One region of the Terasakiella sediminum genome, then DNA from elsewhere that is predicted to be linked to it. Evidence: riboswitches for the same ligand, from Rfam matches in the RefSeq annotation. Region 1 holds a riboswitch; the other holds the start of a gene.
The links. Region 1 has a riboswitch for cobalamin ahead of RYZ26_RS08100 (DUF4198 domain-containing protein). Riboswitches for the same ligand answer to the same signal wherever they lie in the genome.

Region 1 (4,671 bases):
TCTAGTGGACCGATGGAAAACCAGACTTCCCCCGGTGTGGTGAAGGGCAGCATCAGTAACAGAAAGATGATAAAGCCATCCATGGTGATGACTTTCTTTATGGTGCTGCCTGCGGGAAGACCGGAAAAAGTCAGCAGGAAAATCGCCGTGCCCATGGCGAGACCAAGGGCGATGAAACTATCCATGCTGATGACACAACAGGCAAACAAAAAGGCCGCAACAACACGGGCACGCGGGTCCAGTCGGGCGATCCAGGTATTCAGATCAGCCTGACCACGTCCACGCATGGTGTTTGATACGTTGGGGCCATATTGGCTCATGTGTTGTTCTTTTCTTTGCGTCGCGCCATGATGTAAAAAACAATCCCGGTCAGGCCGAGGATATAACCGATTCCGCCCAGAATGGATTGAAGGTCGTTCTTTTCTTTGTAAGAGGCAATTTCTTTTCGAAGCGGCTGCACTTCTTTGCGCACTGCCTTGGCAACGATTTGTGCAATGTCAGAAGATGCCGCTGTTTGGACAGTAGCTGCTGGTGTGGAAGTTGGGGCAGTACCGCCAGCTTTTGCCAGACCTTCCGGCAGTTCATCTACACCCATGACAAATTGTGCCACATGGCCTGCGCCCAGATTGGCGACAAATTTATGTGGAATGGCTTTGCTCGGGGTGAAACGGAAGAGACCGTCATCGGTGACGGCAGTTTCGCCGATCTTTTGATCATTCAGGTCATAAATTTCAACAATGGTGCCGTTTTTCGCCATATCGCCATTGGAAAATCCGACTTCGCCTTCGATATCCTGTCCATCTGTCCAGCCGGATGCCACCACCTTATGGGCAAAGGCCTGTGGGATCAGTAAAAGGGAGAGAAGAAGGCTGAGAATTGTGATGTGACGCATGGTTTATGTTCCTTGCACGGCAGAGAAATTGCGCAGCAGTTCAGGTTTCACCCTATGGATCAGCGCAATGGCACTGGCGCACAGGAACCCTTCGATCACCATAACAGGCAGATGGGCAATGACAACCAGTTTGGCCGCCGGGATAAAAGCTTCACCCGTAATCGCCAAAGCAAGGGTCACTAACAGAGCCGTGCTAAAGATGGAACCTGCCCCGGCAATAGCCCCCCAAATCATGGCGACTTTCTTGATTTCGCTTTGAATGCCCGCACGACAGAGGTAATGCATGGCAACAGCGGGAAGCGCGATGGCGACCGTATTGACACCCAAAACGGTGACGCCGCCATAGCCAAAGAAGATGGCTTGCAGCAGTAATCCGACAAATAGGGCTGGAAAGGCCATCCATCCTAACAGAAGTCCGGCCAATCCATTCATAATCAGATGCACACTGCTGGGCCCGATCGGGACGTGAATGAGAGATGCCACAAAGAAAGTGGCGGCCAGCATTCCGGCTGCGGGGATTTTTTCCATATCCATCTTGCGAAGGCCCCAGCCGATGCCAGCCGCTGCGATAACACCGCCGGCAATGACAACATCGTTTGAGAGGGCACCGTCTACAACGTGCATGATTACATCCTACCCTTATTTCAGATCAAAGGCTTGAATCCACAGGACAGCGTCCTGTGACAGTTCTTTGCCTTTAAATTCTGTGTCCGGCCCGGAACCCAAGGCCGCAAAGCCCCAGTAACCCGCTTTAGGAATGCCAAATGTGAACTGGCCGTTCGCATCCGACACAACAGCAATTGCCCCACCTGGTACGGCCGAAGACGCATCAGAGGATGGTTTGTTTGCTTTCATATCAGGTTCAGCAACCATATGTTCGATTTCAATTTCTACACCCGCAGCAGGCTTGCCGTTTTTCAGAACAACGCCTGTAAATGTGGAACCAACAACAGCACCATAAGGCTTGTTCAGCGGCAGGATTTCTGTTTTCAGACCAACAGGTTCTGCCCAGTCAGATGGTGTTTCACCTTTGTTGATAAACACTTTGGTGATTTGCTGGATGTAGATGTCTTCACTTTCTTCATAGTAAGGCGCAGGGACTGTCACCAGTGCATAGTCGCCGTTACGTTTCAGTTTTACAGTGCCGTCATAGGCTTTGGCCGAATTGGATGTGCCGTTGAACGTGATGGGTTTTAAGGTATCCATCAGGTCTGTCTTTTTACCTTTAAAGACAGAATAAAACTCTTCTGGCTTGCCCATGTCCATGGCGTGGCCATTTTCCATTGGGTGCCAGAAAATCAGTTTCAGTGGAACAGTACCAGCTTTGGCCTGGTTGCTGTCAGGAGTGTAAATCAGTTGGAAGTGTGCCTGTGCTGCAGGTGATAGGAGAAGTGCAGCAGCAGCGAAAAGAGAAAAAAGCGATATACGCATTTTTATAGATCCCCTCGATCAAGTTTAAAAATGTCTAAACCGAGCGGAGTGATGGTTTGATGGTGTGTGTATGGTGAATTTAACCATGAGCCACCCCGCTCAATCTTCTTGGTATGGCAGGTATCCTGGCTCTGCGCTTTTTCGCCCCGTCAGCCTTCCCGGTTTTACCAGTGGCATGTTGACGGCACATTTGCGCTTACAGTTGCGGGGGCAGCCATGGTCTTGATCCCTGATGGGTACGTCTCACCATGTTCCCTTTTAATCCCCTAGACTCTTGCCCTTGGGGAACCATGAGGCTCTTTTAGAATGGGAGGGGCGGACGAGTCAATGGTTGTGTTGGCGAACAACTTTTGTGTTTGGCCTTTATTTTCAGATATATTCAGACTATCTTTTTGATAGAAAACGAAAATAAAACCAACAGAGGCACATCGAATGCTGAATAGATTAATTATATTTGCCTTTGTTATCGGGCTTTTTGCAACGCCATCCCATGCGGCGTCCAAAAAATACATTATTGATACGTCCCATACTTCCATTGAGTTTTATATCAACCATATGGGCTTTTCGAATTTTCAGGGGGAATTCCAAAAATTCAAAGGTGTGATTGTGTTTGATGAAGAAAAACCGACAGAAGGCTCCGTTGATATCACCATTTATCCTCACAGTATCGATACCGACGTGGAGGAACTTGATAATCATCTGGAATCAGCTGCCGTGTTTGATGCCGCACAATTTCCCGTCATTACCTTTAAAAGTAAATTCATTAAAGTGGTTGGCGAAAATAAGGGCCATATCTGGGGGGCTTTGACCATGCATGGGGTGACCAAGGATATCATGTTGGAAACCACCTTGAACAAAGCAGCGCTCCATCCCTTAAAGAAAGTACCGACCGTTGGCTTTTCAGCCACAGGGAAAATCAATCGATCAGATTTTGGAATGACCCGGTATATCCCGCTGGTTTCTGACGAAGTCACTATCCGGATTGAAACCGAAGCGATGGCTGAATAATCTGCTTAATTATGGCAGTAATGTGTTTATTGTCTGCATTTTGGAAACAATCTCTTTCACTCTCAGCTCTTTCTGTTTGAATGCGCACGGTCTATCTTAAGGCCATGAATTACTTACTTTTTTACAGGATGACACTTATGAAAAAGACACTTCTCGCAGTTGCTCTTGCTTTTGGTTTTACAACGGCTGCGCAAGCCGAACCGGTTAAATATACGTTTGATAAATCACATACGTCGATTGAGTTTTATATCAATCACCTGGGCTTTTCCAATTTTCAGGGGGAATTTCAGGATTTTGATGGCACCTTGATCTTTGACGAAGCCAAGCCGGAAAACAGCTCCGTTGATGTGACTATTGATGTAAACAGTGTAGATACCGATGTTGATAAGCTGGATGCGCACCTGAAAGCTGCTGACTTCTTCAATGTTGCGAAACACCCGTCCATGACCTTTAAAAGCAAATCCATCGCTGTAACAGGTGAAAAGACAGGTAAGATCACTGGTGATTTCACGCTGTTGGGTGTGACCAAGGAAGTGACCCTGGATGTGACGTTGAATAAATCAGCCAATCACCCGATGATGAAAGTGCCAGCTGTTGGTTTTTCAGCCACAGGCATGATTAAACGGTCTGACTTTGGCATGACAACCTATGTGCCAGCGGTGGGTGATGAAGTGACCATCCGCATTGAAACGGAAGCACAGGTCAAATAAGACCTGCGTGTGAGGAGAAACGCCATGTCGATGCGCAACACATATCATTCTTTTGGCACAATCGCCAAAGGCTTCCACTGGATCATGGTCCTTGGCTTTATCGCCCTTTATGTGATCGGTTTTTATATGACAGGTCTGCCTTTGGGACCGGAAATGTTTGAACAGATCGCCATTCATAAATCCATCGGGATCCTTGTTTTGGGATTGGCTGTTTTGCGACTGATCTGGCGTTTCATCAACCCGACACCGGACCTGCCCAAAGACATGCCTGTTCATGAACGTCTGGGCGCGCATTTTTCCCATATTGCGCTTTATGCGGTCATGTTGATTATGCCGATTTCCGGCTGGGCCATGAGCTCGGCAGCGAATTTCCCGGTCAGTGTCTTTGGCTGGTTTACTCTGCCTGCCCTGATCGAGCCTTCCAAAGCGGCGCTTGAAAATCTGAAAACATTTCATGGCATCATGGCCTGGGCTATCTTGGGATTGATCGCCCTGCATGTGGCCGCTGCCCTGAAACATCATTTCATCAACAAAGATGACGTGCTAACCCGTATGTTGCCTTTCCATAAAGGAGACCAGTAATGCTGCGCCTTGTTACAGCTTTGATGGTTTTGATCAGCAGTCCTGCCC
Region 2 (4,671 bases), on a different contig from region 1:
CTGCAGAGCGCATCCTTCTCAAATATTGAAATCACAGTTCCTTTTCAGATTGAAGGCAGGCAGGTGGTCATGGCTTCTGCGGTGCATTTGTAAGGTCCATAATCATTCTTTTTCGTCACAGCCAATTAACTTTCCTTTTCGCAATCGGTGGCGATGAAAAATCGAGTAGTGTACAACTGCATGGTTCTGAGCGAAATCTGAAAGAGTTGATGCAATAAGGGCTCTATGATACCTATCGCTCATTCCTAACATGAGATTTCTCCCATGCTTAACTACGACATGCCGCTTTACCGTCCGCCGTCTGAAGGCAATAATCTGATTATTCAGGCGACGCTTGGGTGCAGTTTTAATCAGTGTTCTTTCTGTTCCATGTATAAGACGAAGGACTATGTGGCGCGCCCGCTGGAGGATGTGTTTGCTGATATTGATCAGGCCGCGCGTGTTTGGCCGGAAGCGCATCGGATTTTTCTGGCCGATGGTGATGCCTTGACCTTGCCGATGGATAGCTTGCGTGCCATTCTGGATAAGCTGCATGATACGTTCCCGAACCTCAACCGGGTATCAGCCTATGCCACACCGGGCAATATTTTGAAGAAAAAGCCGGAAGAACTGAAGGAACTCGCAGAGCGCAAGATGCCGCTGTTTTATGTGGGCATTGAATCCGGTGCGCCTGTAATGTTGAAAAAGATCACCAAGGGGGCATCACAAAAAGGTATTGCGGAAAGTCTGATCAAGGCGCGCGAATGTGGGTTGAAAATCTCTGCCACGGTGATCCTTGGGCTTGGCGGGCAGAAATATTGGGAAGATCATATTGATGGCACTGTGGAATTATTGTCCATGGCACCTGTGACCTATCTTTCCACGCTGCAGCTCTATCTGGAAGAAATCGCTTATGATGAGTTCATGACCAAATTTGGCGAACCGTTTGAACCGCAGGAAGATATGGCGATCCTGGCAGAACTGGAACGTCTTCTTACGAACATCAAACCACCCGCACCCGTAATTTTCCGCTCCAATCATGCCTCAAACGCGCTGGCGTTGGCAGGAAATTTGCCGAAGGATCAGGATCGATTGGTCAGGCAGGTGCAAGGGGCTATGGCCGGGGTGCATGCAATCCGGCCAAGTTTTATGCGCCAACTTTAGCCGACCTCTTGGTTCTTCAATTCTGTTATAGAAGATTACCAAACAATCGGCATGACACCGATAATCGGTTCATGGGCATGGAATAGACCAACCCATAAGACAATCGCGACAAGCCAGCGAAGAATGCCAATATGTGGCAAACCTGTCTCTGTTTGATCGACCAGAGCCTGCCATTGTTCTCGTCCCATTTTTTTCTGGCGTTTCTGGTTCAATGAAAAGGGGCCATAGAGACTAAGCGCGCCCATCAATCCGAAAAACACAACAGATGCCAGATCTCCGTTTGGCAGAATATGTGCGAATGACCATAGCGCAAAAGCAACAAAGGCCGGATGTTTGGTCAGGGATACAATGCCCGGATTTTTAGGGTCAAATCCTTTTGCCCCTTTTCCCAATGAAAAAGGATTTGGTTGGGAAAAGGTGCAGACCAAAAGCAAGCAGACAAAAAACATCACGCCGATAACCACATGACGCATCCAGTCTTCAATCATCCATAACTCAATATAGGGCGCATCCAGATAGGTCATGATCAGCCAGACAAACATGACGAGTGAGATCACCCCATAGACCGACATAAAAATGCGTTCCCCCATTTTTGATACCAATGCGTGGCGCAGGGGCTGATAGGATGGGATGATATGGGCTGCCAGGAAAACAGCGGTTGCAAAAAGAAGATCAGACATAATCTTTGCAATATACCTATGAGAAAGTTACTGTGGAGATAACTTATAGAACAAGGGGACCGATATGGCCAATAATGCCGAACTTGCAGCCAAACTTTTACGTGCTGCTTCCAATTTTTTCCGCGCAGTCGGCGAACAAAACCCCGATCTCAAAGAACAAATGACCACCAATGCCGAGGCCTGCGATTTAATTGCAGATCGTGTCGAGGTTGATCCGCTGGGCGAACCTGCGGAAGGTGAGACACCGACGCCGGATCAGTTGAATTAGGCCTAAACCTCCGTCACAAATTTTTTCACATTGTTACGCTGAACTGGTTAAGGGGATGATTGGGCTAAATTAACATTTGACGGTTGTAATTTCCCCTGTCTATAGTCCCACCCACATAGCCAACAGGTGCCGTGACCGATCTGGGTCAGGGATAATCGGGAAAGCGGTGAGAGACCGCTACGTGCCCAACGCTGTAAAGGGGACTGTTTTGATGTTATGACCACTGAACGTCGGTTTGGGAAGGTTTTCAAAACGGGAAGATCCAAAGTCAGAAGACCGGCCTGTCGGAATTTTAGGAACGACATGGATACTCGTTACCTGCATGCCATTGAAGGGGAATATCAAATGGATGCACATGTTTTGCCGACTCAAAAAGAAATCGATTTTTGTGATGACCACCGCACCGGGGTCTATCGCGCCATCTTTGAACGCCGTGATGTGCGTGGACAGTTCTTGCCGGACGAAATCCCGGATGAGGTGATCAGCCGTATTTTGATGGCGGCACATCACGCCCCATCCGTGGGCTTTATGCAGCCCTGGGATTTCATGATGATCAAATCAGGAGATGTGAAACAGAAAGTTCATGGCCTGTTCAAAAAAGCCCATGATGAAGCGGCTGAAATGTTTGATGAAGAACGCCGTGAAACCTATCGCAATCTCAAGCTGGAAGGCATTCTGGAAAGCCCGCTCAATATCGTGATCACCTGTGATCGGGATCGTTCCGGCCCTGTCGTTGTGGGCAGAACGCATCAGAAGACCATGGACCTTTATTCCAGTGTCTGTGCCGTCCAAAACCTGTGGCTGGCTGCCCGTGCCGAAGGGTTAGGTGTGGGCTGGGTCAGCATTATGGATGAACCTGCCTTGAAAGAAGTTTTGGGCATCCCCAAACGTATCACGGTGATTGGCTATTTGTGTGTCGGGTATGTGTCGCACTTTTACCAGAAGCCGGAACTGGAAATGGCCAAATGGCGCGAACGTCTGCCGATGGACAAGATCATGCATTTTGACCAGTGGGGGAATGCGGAGGAAAATGATCTGACGGAACAGGTCAGGAAAGATCAGGCTGTTGCCCAGGAAGGACGTTTTCTGGAAGACGTGGTTTAGAAACAAAAAGGGCGGCTCTGGATAAAACCGGAGCCGCCTTTTTATTTCATCATTATTATCGTAATCCAACCGTCACTCCTGCGCAGGCAGGAGTCTTGTCCATCATGAGATTCCTGCCTGCGCAGGAATGACGGCTGAGTAGATAGGAATGACGGGTGTTTCTTAACGCATCAGGTGTCGTTCAACGAAGCGTTCGACCGCTTCATCGTTGAGACCCTGTTTTTTCAGGTCTTTGCGGATGTTGTTGATGTCCACGTTTGGATAGGTGTGGCAGTCTTCAATTTCGTTGGTTTTGGCATCGATGATGCGGAAGTCATATGCGCGTTCTTCGCTGCGATAGACGTCATATTTCAATACCTGATCAACTTCGTTATCTGGCAGATACGTCAGGATGGTGGGTTGCAGGTCGTAAAGGTCTTCAGGCTTCAGGTAATCAGCAGAACAGATGATGACCTCGTCACCTTTTTGGCACGTTCGTGCAGCGGCGCCATTGAGGATACAGCATTTGGAACCAGGTTCGCCAAAGATAACGTAAGTGGAGATACGCGCACCGCTTTGTTTGTTCCAGATATCGACAAATTCCATCGGATAGATGCCTGCGAGTTCGCATTGTTCTGGGTCTAGGGTGATCGAACCGTGGTAGTTCAGGTCTGCACCGGTAACGCGGATGCCATGCAATTTGGCGCGCACAACTTTCATCATGGTTTTTATCTCTTAATGGTCGTGTCGAATGTTCGGACGTAAATCAGTTGATGGGGTTATAGCGTTTTTTCGCTTTTGAGCCAGCATATTTTATACATTCTTTACCAGTGACGCGCTAAAAATATGCAGTTTTATGATTTTTAGGGAAATATGATGGCCTTGCTGCGCTCCATTGCGACTGTCGGTGGCTTTACGATGCTGAGCCGAATTCTGGGCTTTGTGCGTGATATTCTGGTCGCAGCCATTCTGGGGGCTGGCCCGGTGGCGGATGCGTTTTTCATCGCGTTCAAATTTCCCAATGTGTTTCGCCGTCTCTTTGCCGAAGGGGCCTTTAACGCAGCCTTTGTGCCCTTATTTGCGGGCAAGATGGAAGAAGATGGGGCCTCGGTTGCCAAAGAATTTGCCGAAAAAGCTTTTGCCTTCCTGTTCTGGATTTTGCTGATCCTGCTCCTCATCATGGAACTGACCATGCCGATTATGATGACGTTGTTTGCGCCCGGCTTTATGGAAGATCCGGCGAAATTTGATCTGGCGGTTCATCTGACGCGTATCACTTTTCCGTACCTGCTGTTTATCTCGCTTGTCTCTTTAATGGCAGGGGTGCTGAACTCGCTGAATAAATTCGCAGCGGCTGCGGCGACCCCGGTCTTGTTAAATATCTGTCTGATCGGGGCCATCCTTGGGCTGACACCCCATATGGAAACACCGGGTCATGCCCTGGCCTGGGGCGTGTTTGCGGCAGGCGTGGTGCAGTTTGTCTGGTTGTTCTGGAAT

Region 2: it holds a riboswitch for cobalamin, as region 1 does, so the genes downstream of both, bluB (5,6-dimethylbenzimidazole synthase) here and RYZ26_RS08100 (DUF4198 domain-containing protein) in region 1, are expected to answer to the same signal.

Annotation. Positions count from the first base shown of each region.
Region 1 is NZ_JAWLVJ010000008.1:88,973-93,643, forward strand. It holds gene cbiQ (cobalt ECF transporter T component CbiQ) at 1-320, opposite strand, end outside; gene RYZ26_RS08090 (cobalt ABC transporter permease) at 317-892, opposite strand; gene cbiM (cobalt transporter CbiM) at 896-1,516, opposite strand; gene RYZ26_RS08100 (DUF4198 domain-containing protein) at 1,532-2,323, opposite strand; cobalamin riboswitch at 2,422-2,628, opposite strand; gene RYZ26_RS08105 (YceI family protein) at 2,756-3,331, shown strand; gene RYZ26_RS08110 (YceI family protein) at 3,469-4,041, shown strand; gene RYZ26_RS08115 (cytochrome b) at 4,066-4,623, shown strand; gene RYZ26_RS08120 (YceI family protein) at 4,623-4,671, shown strand, end outside.
Region 2 is NZ_JAWLVJ010000015.1:32,435-37,105, reverse strand. It holds gene RYZ26_RS12765 (class I SAM-dependent DNA methyltransferase) at 1-93, shown strand, start outside; gene RYZ26_RS12760 (radical SAM protein) at 265-1,143, shown strand; gene RYZ26_RS12755 (NnrU family protein) at 1,179-1,823, opposite strand; gene RYZ26_RS12750 (hypothetical protein) at 1,888-2,091, shown strand; cobalamin riboswitch at 2,199-2,390, shown strand; gene bluB (5,6-dimethylbenzimidazole synthase) at 2,395-3,195, shown strand; gene RYZ26_RS12740 (aspartate 1-decarboxylase) at 3,358-3,897, opposite strand; gene murJ (murein biosynthesis integral membrane protein MurJ) at 4,051-4,671, shown strand, end outside.